Regions from separate parts of the Acidovorax sp. AC410 genome, predicted to be linked through region 2. Evidence: riboswitches for the same ligand, from Rfam matches in the RefSeq annotation. Region 2 holds a riboswitch; the other holds the start of a gene.
The links. Region 2 has a riboswitch for glycine ahead of gcvT (glycine cleavage system aminomethyltransferase GcvT). Riboswitches for the same ligand answer to the same signal wherever they lie in the genome.
Positions count from the first base shown of each region.

Region 1 (4,964 bases), 5.3 Mb from region 2:
GGCCCGGCTCATCGGGCCTGACCTGGGCCGCTTTGCGTGGCGCCAATTCGTGCTGCCCGTGCGCCTGGCCGCAGGCTCGCACGAACTGCTCAGCCGCGCCACCGACACGGCTGGCAACGTGCAGCCCGAGCAGCGCGAGGAAAACCTGGGTGGCTACAACAACACGAGCTGGCGCGACCACGGTGTGACCGTGGCAGTCGCTTGAGGTGGTGAGCAGTTTGCGCACCACGGCCATGGCCGCGCTGCTGGCGTTGGTCTCCGGCGCCGTTGGGGCCGCCGACGCCAGCGAACTGGCACGGGGCAAGGAGCTGTTCGGCAAGATCCAGCCCTCCTGTGCCGTGTGCCACACGCTGCAGGCGGCCGGGGCCGAGGGGCAGGTGGGCCCCATCCTGGACGAGCTCAAGCCCAACGCCGAGCGCGTGCTGCGCGCGCTGCGCGCGGGCATCGGCGTCATGCCGTCCTATGCCGACAAGCTCAGCGACAAGGACATGCGGGCGCTGGCGAGCTTCGTCGCGCAGGCCTCGGGCGCCGCGCCCTGACCGGGCGCTTGCTCAGGCCTTCGACGCCGCAGGCAACAGGCTGGGCACGCTGCTCTGCGGCATGCCCGTGAACGCGAAATCCAGTTCCGGCGCCAGGCCGCTCACGATGCGCGCCACCGACTTGCCCGAGCCGCAGGCATGCGTCCAGCCCAGCGTGCCGTGGCCGGTGTTGAGGAACAGGTTGCCGAGTTTCGTCTTGCCGATCAGCGGCACGTTGCTCGGCGTGGCGGGGCGCAGGCCGGTCCAGAACTGGGCCCGGCTGGCATCGCCCGCGCCGGGAAACAACTGCTCCACACGGCGCACGATGGCGTCGCAGCGCACCTGGTTGAGGTCGCGGTTGTAGCCGTTGAGTTCGGCCGTGCCGGCAATGCGCAGGCGGTCACCGCGCTCGCTGGTGTAGCGCGAGAAGACCAGCTTGTACTCATCGTCCGTCAGGCTCACCTGGTGCGCCATCGATGCGTCCTTGACCGGCATGGTCACCGAGTAGCCCTTGGCCGGGTAGATGGGCAGGCGGATGCCCAGGGGCTGTGCCAGCAGCGGGCTGAACGAGCCCATGGCCAGTACGAAGGCGTCGCCGTGTACGCGCTCGAAGCGGCCCTCGGCGGTGGTCAGCTCCACATGGTCGATGCGCCCGCCGGCCTCGCGCAGCGCCGTGATGTGGTGCCCCAGGCGGAACTGCACGCCCGCTGCCTCGCACAGGCGTGCCAGCTCGCGCGTGAAGGTATTGGCATCACCCGACTCGTCCTCCGCGGTGTAGGTGGCGCCAGCCAGCTGCGGGCGGATGTGCGCCAGGGCCGGCTCGATGCGCACGGCCTCGTCGGCGCTGATGACCTGGCGCTCGCAGCCGAGCTGGCGCATCTGCTCGGCCGGGGCCAGGGCGCCGTCGAACTCCTTCTGGTCGGTATAGAAGTGCAGGATGCCCTGCGTGCGCTGGTCGTAGGCGATGCCGGTGGCAGCGCGCAGCTGCTGCAGCGTGTCGCGGCTGTAGGTGCCGAGGCGCACGATCTGCTCGATGTTGTGGCGCGTGCGCGCCGGCGTGCAGTTGCGCAGGAACGACAGGCCCCAGAGCCACTGGCGCATGTCGGCACGGATGCGGAACAACAGGGGCGCATCTTCCTTGCCCAGCCACTGCAGCACCTTGAGCGGCGCGCTGGGGTTGGCCCAGGGCTCGGCATGGCTCACCGAGATCTGGCCACCGTTGGCAAAGCTGGTTTCCGCACCGGGCGCACCCTGGCGGTCGATGACGGTCACCTCGTGGCCGAGTTGCTGCAGGAAATAGGCCGAAGTCACGCCGAGCAGGCCGGCGCCAAGAACGATCACACGCATTTTGAAAGCCTCTGGAAGGGCAATCGCCGGGCCTGTCGGTGTCGCTGTGGGCTATGGAATATCGATAGCGTGCAGCGGGCACGTCTTTGCCCGGCTGCCGCTCCCCCTGTCCTTGGTACCTGAGAGATTCACCGCCGCCCCTCATGGGCTGCGGCTTGCTCCTTCGGTGCGCTACATGGCGTAGCGGCTCTCCAGACGGCCTTGATGAATGGTGCAGTACGGAACCTGAGCGTGCATGGGAGTTTGCGCCTTCGGTGAAGCGGGCACTGCCGCTTGCTCTCCTGCGGTGTCCATTCTAGGCGCCGCAAAGACGAACGCCGCAGCTAATGTGCGGCGTTCATTGCTGATACAAGGCCGGGCGATGGCCCGGTCAGGCATCAGTTGCGGCGGGGGTTGTCCGGGTTGCTGTCGCGGCGGTTCGATACACCATCGCCATCCCGATCACGGTCGTTGCGGTTGCTCACGCCATCACCGTCACGGTCCCAGCCGCCACGGCGCATTTCCCAGCGGCCGTCGCGCTCCTGCCAGGTGGGCTGGCGGTAGGCGTAGCCGGGGCGTGCCTTCACCCAGTGGCCAGCGACCCACACATGGCGGCCGCCACGCCAGTCCCAATGGCCTTCTTCCCAGACCTGGCCGCGGCGGGGGCGTGGCACGGCCTCGCGGCGAGGTGGTGGAGGAGCGGGGATCACCTGGTACCCCTGGGGGCCCGACTGGATCACCACGGTACCTTGGTGCACCGGCTGGGCCGTGGCCACAGACGAGAGGCTTGCCAGAGCCAGGGTGGTTGCAATAAGGGCTGCGTAAGTGGTTTTGTAAGCCATGGATGACTCCTTCTTCAATGTTGTTGTGTCGCCTTTGTATGGTGGGCAGGCAGCGGCGCCACGTCTGTAGGTGCTGCGCCTTGGTCCCTGTAGGCGAGCGGGGCCGGCCCGCGCAGGGCGGCCGGCCTGCCGCCATCAGTTGCGGTACGGGTTGTCCGGACGGCGGTCGTGGCGGTTGGGCACACCGTCGCCATCGCGGTCCCAGCCGCCGGGGCGCATGTGGTGGCGGCCATCGCGCTCTTCCCAGCGCGGCTCGCGGTAGCTGTAGCCGGGGCGGGCCTTGACCCAGTAGCCCTGGATCCAGACATGGCGACCGCCGCGCCATTCCCAATGGCCGGGCACCCAGGCCATGCCACGGCGCGCGTGCGGTGGCGCTTCGTAGCGGGGTGGGGGGGGTGCGTGGTACTGCACCGGGGTGACCTGCAGCGGCGCCAGGGCGGGGCGCTGCACGGGGTGTTGGTAGTAAGGGTCGCCGGTCTGGATGACGACGGTGGCGCTGGGGGATGCCAGCGCCGGGGCAATGGCACCCAGCGACAGCAAGGCCAGGGAAGCGACGGCGAGGGCGATGCGGGCCATGAAGGTCTCCTTGGAAATGATTCCTTGCGGAACCGGAGCCTTGATCCTGGGCGTTTTGCGTCAAGCCGGTGTAGTGCTCGTGCGAAGAGTTGTAAGCGGATGTTGCTGCGGCGCGGCTTGCGCACCCAAAGCGTGATTTATGTCACATCAGCGGACCAGCAAGGCCAGCGCCGGCGGCAGCACCAGCCAGAAGCCCGACACCGGCATCAGCACCACGCCGGCCAGCACCAGGGCCAGCAGGCACCAGCCCATGGGCCGCAGCGCCTCGGCCGGCTGGCTGCGCTCGAGCGCCGTCACCTCCCATGCCAGCAGGGCCAGCACCGCGCCGAACAGCAGGAACCAGACGGCGGTGCCCAGGTGCATGTCGTCTGCCACGGCGTTGAACACGCCACGCTGCCACAGGATCTGCCACTGGGGGGTGAACATCACGGCCGCCGCCAGCGTGTGCAGCAGGGCCACGGCCAGCAGCCAGCGGCCCTTCCAGGGGCGGGCAGCAAGGGTGGAAAGGGACCAGAGAAGGCTGTGCACGGAATGCTCCTTTTAAGACGGGGAACGGAGGGTGGTCAGCCGACCCAGCGGCCGGCCTGCGTGCGTACCTGCGCCCGGATTTCGGTCAGCAGGTGCATGAGCCCGAGCCAGGCGCGCTCGAAAGCCGGCAGTTCTGGCGGTACACCGGCCAGATGCCTGGCCAGCACTTTTTGCTGCGCCGCTACGGGGGCGGGCGGCCGGCTCTTGCCTGCGAAGTCGAAGACCGGCGCTGTGAAGGGCTCGGTCTGCCAGGCCTGCATGATCGACAGGGCGGGCATCAGCTCGTCGGTGAAGGTGGTGACATCCATCGTCGCATCGACCAGCCCCAGCGCCACGTAGGCTTGCAGCACGCCTGGGGCGTGGGCCGGTGATGCAGGCTGCAGCAGCGCGCGCCAGGCCTGCAGCACGCCGGTGCGAAAGGCCGGCGACAGCTCGCGCGTGCAGCCGAAATCGAGCACGCCGAGTTGCCCGTCCGGCAGGAACAAAAAGTTGCCCGGGTGCAGGTCCGCGTGCATGTGCCCAAGGCCAAAGGTGCAGTGCATGAACCAGTCCCAGAGCAACTGGCCGGCCTGGTTGCGCGCGGCCTGCGTGGGTTCGCTGCGCAGCCATTCAGCCAGGTGCAGGCCCGGCAGGTACTGCTGGGTGAGCACCTGCGCGCGGGTGTGCGAGGCAATGGGCTGCGGCACCACGATGCCCGGCAGCGCCGCATGTTCGGCAAACCACTGCAGCTGCCGGGCCTCGTGCAGGTAGTCCACCTCGTGCAGCAGCGCGCGCTCGATCTCCTGCATCACGCGCTCCACCACCACATCGCCGGGCAGCGGCAGGTCGCTGTGCGCCAGGGCACGCAGGGTGGTGCGCAACAGGCGCATGTCCGAGGCGATGGTGGAGGCAATGCCCGGGTACTGCACCTTGACCGCCACGGCGCCATGCCCTGCCAGCTCGGCGCGGTGTACCTGGCCCAGGCTGGCGGCGGCAAAGGCCTGGGGCTCGAAGCGGGTGAACAGGGCCTCGGGCTCCTGCCCGAATGCCTGGCGGAACACCCGGCCCACCAGCGCGCGGTTGAGCGGCGTGGCCTGGTGGCAGGCGCGTGCCAGCTCGCGCCGCACCCCCTCGGGGAGAAAGCTGGTGTCCATGCTCAGGATCTGCGAGACCTTGAGCGCCGTGCCGCGCAACT
Region 1 covers NZ_CEEDCG010000001.1:1,266,403-1,271,366, reverse strand. Annotated here, with positions in the region: gene sorT (SorT family sulfite dehydrogenase catalytic subunit) at 1-205, shown strand, start outside; gene sorU (SorU family sulfite dehydrogenase c-type cytochrome subunit) at 234-539, shown strand; gene AC0IZS_RS05870 (D-amino acid dehydrogenase) at 552-1,865, opposite strand; glycine riboswitch at 1,962-2,070, opposite strand; gene AC0IZS_RS05865 (YXWGXW repeat-containing protein) at 2,243-2,686, opposite strand; gene AC0IZS_RS05860 (YXWGXW repeat-containing protein) at 2,822-3,262, opposite strand; gene AC0IZS_RS05855 (DUF6463 family protein) at 3,410-3,790, opposite strand; gene AC0IZS_RS05850 (ABC1 kinase family protein) at 3,826-4,964, opposite strand, start outside.
Region 1: linked by a shared signal. The riboswitch ahead of AC0IZS_RS05870 (D-amino acid dehydrogenase) and the one ahead of gcvT (glycine cleavage system aminomethyltransferase GcvT) in region 2 are both predicted to bind glycine.

Region 2 (4,964 bases):
GTCGGCACGGGTGGTGGTCTCGTCGAGCGAGATGCACAGGTAGTGCTCGAAGTACACGCGCAGGTTGGCACCCAGTTGCACGGCGCGCGCTGCGATGGCCGCAGTGGCGCCATCGGTCTTGAGTGTCAGGGTGTCGAACGTGGCCTGCGGGCGCACGGGGGCGCCCAGTTGCTCCAGGCCCTTGGCCAGGATGGCGGTGTAGCTGGCCACGCGCTGGGCAATGCGCTTCAAGCCCTCGGGCCCGTGGTACACGGCGTACATGCTGGCCACCACGGCCGGCAGCACCTGGGCCGTGCAGATGTTGGAGGTGGCCTTTTCGCGGCGGATGTGCTGCTCGCGCGTCTGCAGCGCCAGGCGGTAGGCGGGCTTGCCATGGGTGTCCACGCTCACCCCGACCAGGCGGCCGGGCAGGGAGCGCTTGAATTCGTCGCGGCAGGCCATGTAGGCGGCGTGCGGGCCGCCCGCGCCCATGGGCATGCCAAAGCGCTGGGTGGTGCCGACCACGATGTCGGCGCCCCATTCGCCGGGCGGGGTGATGAGGGTCAGCGCCAGCAGGTCGGCCGCGGCGATGAAGGCGGCCTGCTTGCCATGGGCTTTTTCGACGTCGGCGCGCAGGTCGTCGATGCGGCCGCTGGTGGCGGGGTACTGGGCCAGCACGGCGAAGTATTCGCCGTCGAGCGCCGCATGCCACTCGGGTGCGGAGTTCGCCAGCACCACCTCGATGTTGAGCGGTTTGGCACGGGTCTGGATGACCTCGATGGTCTGCGGGTGCGCGTCACCGGCGACGATGAAGCGGTTGCTCTTGCTCTTGACCGAGCGCTTGGCCAAGGTCATGGCCTCGGCCGCGGCCGTGGCCTCGTCGAGCATGGAAGCGTTGGCGATGGGCATGCCGGTCAGGTCGCAGACCATGGTCTGGAAGTTGACCAGGGCCTCCATGCGGCCCTGCGAGATCTCGGCCTGGTAGGGCGTGTAGGCCGTGTACCAGGCCGGGTTCTCGAGCACGTTGCGCAGGATCACGCCCGGCGTGTGCGTGCCGTAGTAGCCCTGGCCGATGAAACTGCGCAGCACCTGGTTCTTGCCTGCCATGGCCTTGAGCTCTGCCAGGGCCGCCGCTTCCGTCACGGGCAGCGGCAGGTCCATGGCCGTGCTGCGTGCAATCGAGCGCGGCACGATGCTTTCGATGAGGGCACGGCGCGAGGCCTCGCCGATCACCGACAGCATGTGTGCTTCGTCGGCCGCATCGATGCCGATATGGCGGGGCAGGAATTCGGTGGCGTTTTCGAGCGCGCCGAGCGGCAGGGCGGATTGCATCAACATGGGGCAGGTCTCAGGCTTCGTCAGAGGAGGGCAGGGCGGCAAGCGAATTGGGATTCGGCCGGATAACTAGGCGGGGAGACGCAGACAGTGCTGTGGCACGGCAAGGCGACCCAACGACGTTAGCCGGGCGAAGCCCAATTCGCGTCAGGCGTTCTTGGCGAACTCGGTGTAGTCGGTTTCGCTCAAGAGTGCGTCCAGTTGGCCGGCATCGCTGAGCTTGACCTTGAAGAACCAGCCGGTGTTCAGGGGATCGGAATTGGCCAGCGAGGGGTCGGCGCGCAGGGCTTCGTTGACCTCGACGATCTCGCCCGAGACGGGCATGTACACGTCGGCGGCGGCCTTCACGGACTCGACCACGCCGGCCACTTCGCCCTGGGCAAAGCTCTTGCCGACTTCGGGCAGGTCCACGAACACCACGTCACCCAGGGCGTCCTGGGCGTGCACGGTGATGCCCACGACGGCGGAGTTGGCGTCGGCGGCGTTGATCCATTCGTGGTCTTTGGAGAATTTGACGGTCATGGGGAAAGCTCCTGTGGCTTTGAAAAAATGAAGGAATCAGCAATGTAGCGGGCCGGGCCCGCAGCGGTGTGAAATCAGCCGCGGAAATAGTTGGCGGGGGTGAACGGCATGGCGCGCACCTCCATGGGAACGGCCTTGCCGCGCACGATGGCGTGCACGCGGGTGCCGATGGCGGCAAACGCAGGCGTGACATAGCCCATGGCCACGGGTTCGTTGACCGTGGGCCCGAGCAGGCCGCTGGTGACTTCGCCGATCTTCTGGCCATCGGTGCTCTGCAATTCGGTGTGCTCGCGCACGGGCACGCGCTCCAGCGCCACCAGGCCCACGCGCTTGCGCGCCAGGCTGGCGGGGTTGTCGATCTGCGCCAGCACCTTGTCGGCACCGGGAAAGCCGCCTGCGCGCGCACCACCGGTGCGCCGCACCTTCTGGATCGCCCAGTTCAGCGCCGCCTCGGGTGGGGTGGTGGTGGTGTCGATGTCGTTGCCGTACAGGCACAGGCCGGCTTCCAGGCGCAGCGAGTTGCGTGCGCCCAGGCCGATGGGCTTCACCTCGGGCTGGGCCAGCAGGGCGCGGGCCAGCGTGTCGGCCTGGGCCGCGGGCACCGAGATCTCGAAACCGTCCTCGCCCGTGTAGCCGCTGCGCGTCACGAAGCAGTCGCACCCGGCGATGGCGTAGCTGCCACCGGTCATGAACACCAGTTTTTCGATGCCCGGGGCCAGGCGCGCCAGGGCGGTCACGGCCTGCGGGCCCTGCAGTGCCAGCAAGGCATGGTCGGGCATGGGCACCACCTCGCAGCGCTGGCCGATGCGCGCCTGGATATGCGCGATGTCTTCCACCTTGCAGGCGCCGTTGACGATCACGAACAGCGTGTCGTTGCCCTGGTTGAAGAACATCAGGTCGTCGATGATGGTGCCCTCGTCGGTGAGGAGCAGGCCGTAGCGCTGCTTGCCCACGGGCAGGTCGACCACGTCCACGGGCACCAGGGTCTCGAAGGCAGCGGCGGCATCCGGGCCGATGAGTTGGAGCTGGCCCATGTGCGACACGTCGAACAGACCTGCTGCGGTGCGGGTGTGTACATGCTCGGCCATCAGGCCGGCGGGGTACTGCACGGGCATGGAATAGCCCGCGAACGGCACCATGCGGGCGCCCAGCTCCAGGTGCAGGGCGTTCAGGGGCGTGGTGAGCAGGGGGGCGGTGGCAGGGGCAGACATGGGGCGGACTCCGGGCAAATGAAAGCCGCAACCCATTCATGGATTGCGGGATTTGCCCTGCTGTCCGCTTTACCTGAGAGATTCACCGCACCGCCCTGGCTGGCGGCTGCGGCTTGCTCCTTCGGTGGGTGGCCTGCGCGCTGTGCTGCGCGGCCACCTCTCTCCAGCAAGGGAACGCCTGCATCCCTGCAGGCGGTTGCCAGTCCTTTTGCCTGAGCGTTCGGGGTGTCCCTGCGCCTTCGGCGGCCCCCTCACCATTGCTGGGGAAGGCTCTCTCCTGACCCGGCGGATTCTACCTACTTTGAATACACCAGATCGCGCAAGGTGAGCGAAATGCCCGGAATGTAGGTGATGAACATCAGGCACACCAGGATCACGCAGACGAAGGGCAGCAGGTGCTTGATGATCCGGTCCAGCGAGATGCGCGCCACCGTGCAGGCTGCGAACAGGTTCACGCCGAAGGGCGGCGTGATCATGCCCAGCGCGAGGTTCACCACCATGATCAGCCCGAAATGCACGGGGTCCACGCCGAAGTGCATGGCCACGGGCGCGAGAATGGGGGCCAGCACGATGATGGCGGCACTGGTCTCGATGAACATGCCGATCACGAACAGGGCCGCATTCACACCCAGCAGGAACAGGGTGGGCGATTGCAGCACCGACTCCAGCCAGCGGCCGATCGCGTCGGGCACGCCCGCGCGGGTGATCAGGAAGGCGAACAGCCCCGCGTTGGCGATGATGAACATGATCACCGCCGAGGAGATCGCCGACTTGCGCAGGATGGCGAACAGGTCCTTGATGCGGATCTCGCGGTAGATCACCACGCCCACGATCAGCGCGTAGAACACCGCCACAGCCGAGGCCTCGGTCGGGGTGAACACGCCGCCGTAGATGCCGCCCAGGATGATCACCGGCATCAGCAGCGCCCAGCCGGCCTGCAGTGTGGCTTTGCCGAAAGACATGCGGCCTTCGCCATCGTTCTTGCCCCAGCCCTTCCACTTGCAGTAGGCCCAGACGAAGAGCATCAGCGCGAAGCTGATCAGCAGCCCGGGGCCGAAGCCGGCGATGAACAGCTCGCCGATGGATACCTCGGCGCTCACGCCGTAGAGGATCATCGGGATGGAGGGCGGAATGATCACGCCCAGCTCCGCGCTGGTGGCCTGCAGCGCCGCGGCATAGCTCGTGGGGTAGCCATGCTTGATGAGGGCCGGGATCAGGATGGCGCCAATGGCGAAGGTGGTGGCCACCGACGAGCCAGACACCGCCGCGAAGATCATGCAGGTGAGCACGCAGGTCATGGGCAGGCCGCCCTGCACGCCACCCACGATGCTCTTGGCGAACTCGACCAGGCGGCGCGAGATGCCGCCGGTTTCCATCAGGTTGCCCGCCAGGATGAAGAAGGGGATGGCCGCCAGCGGAAACTTGTTGATCGAGCCGAACATCTCCTTGACGGAGATGAGCATGTTGGCATTGGAGGCCTGGATGCCCAGGATGGACGCCAGGCCGATGGAAACCGCTACCGAAATGGTCAGTGCAAAGCACAGCACCATCGTTGAAATCATGACCAGGCTCATTGGGCGGTCTCCAGTTCCATGCGCAGGGGATCGATCAGGTTGCCGATGATGCCGACCACGCAGAACAGGCCACCGACAGGCATGGCCAGGTAGGCCCAGAACATCGATACCGACTCCAGGCCGGCCATGCTCTGCACGCCGCCGCGCACGGAATAGTCCCAACCCCACCAGATGATCACTCCGATCAGCGCCAGCGCGGCGAGGGACACCACCCAGTCGAGCACGCGCCGCATCCTGGGCGGGCTCCACCGGTACAGCACGTCCACACTCACCATCGCCCCCTGGCGAAAGGCGGCGGGGATGGCGAGGAACACCATCCAGATCAGGCTGAAGCGGATCAGCA
Region 2 covers NZ_CEEDCG010000001.1:6,582,795-6,587,758, reverse strand. Annotated here, with positions in the region: gene gcvP (aminomethyl-transferring glycine dehydrogenase) at 1-1,317, opposite strand, end outside; gene gcvH (glycine cleavage system protein GcvH) at 1,462-1,836, opposite strand; gene gcvT (glycine cleavage system aminomethyltransferase GcvT) at 1,911-3,047, opposite strand; glycine riboswitch at 3,098-3,224, opposite strand; glycine riboswitch at 3,246-3,329, opposite strand; gene AC0IZS_RS30595 (TRAP transporter large permease) at 3,344-4,621, opposite strand; gene AC0IZS_RS30590 (TRAP transporter small permease) at 4,618-4,964, opposite strand, start outside.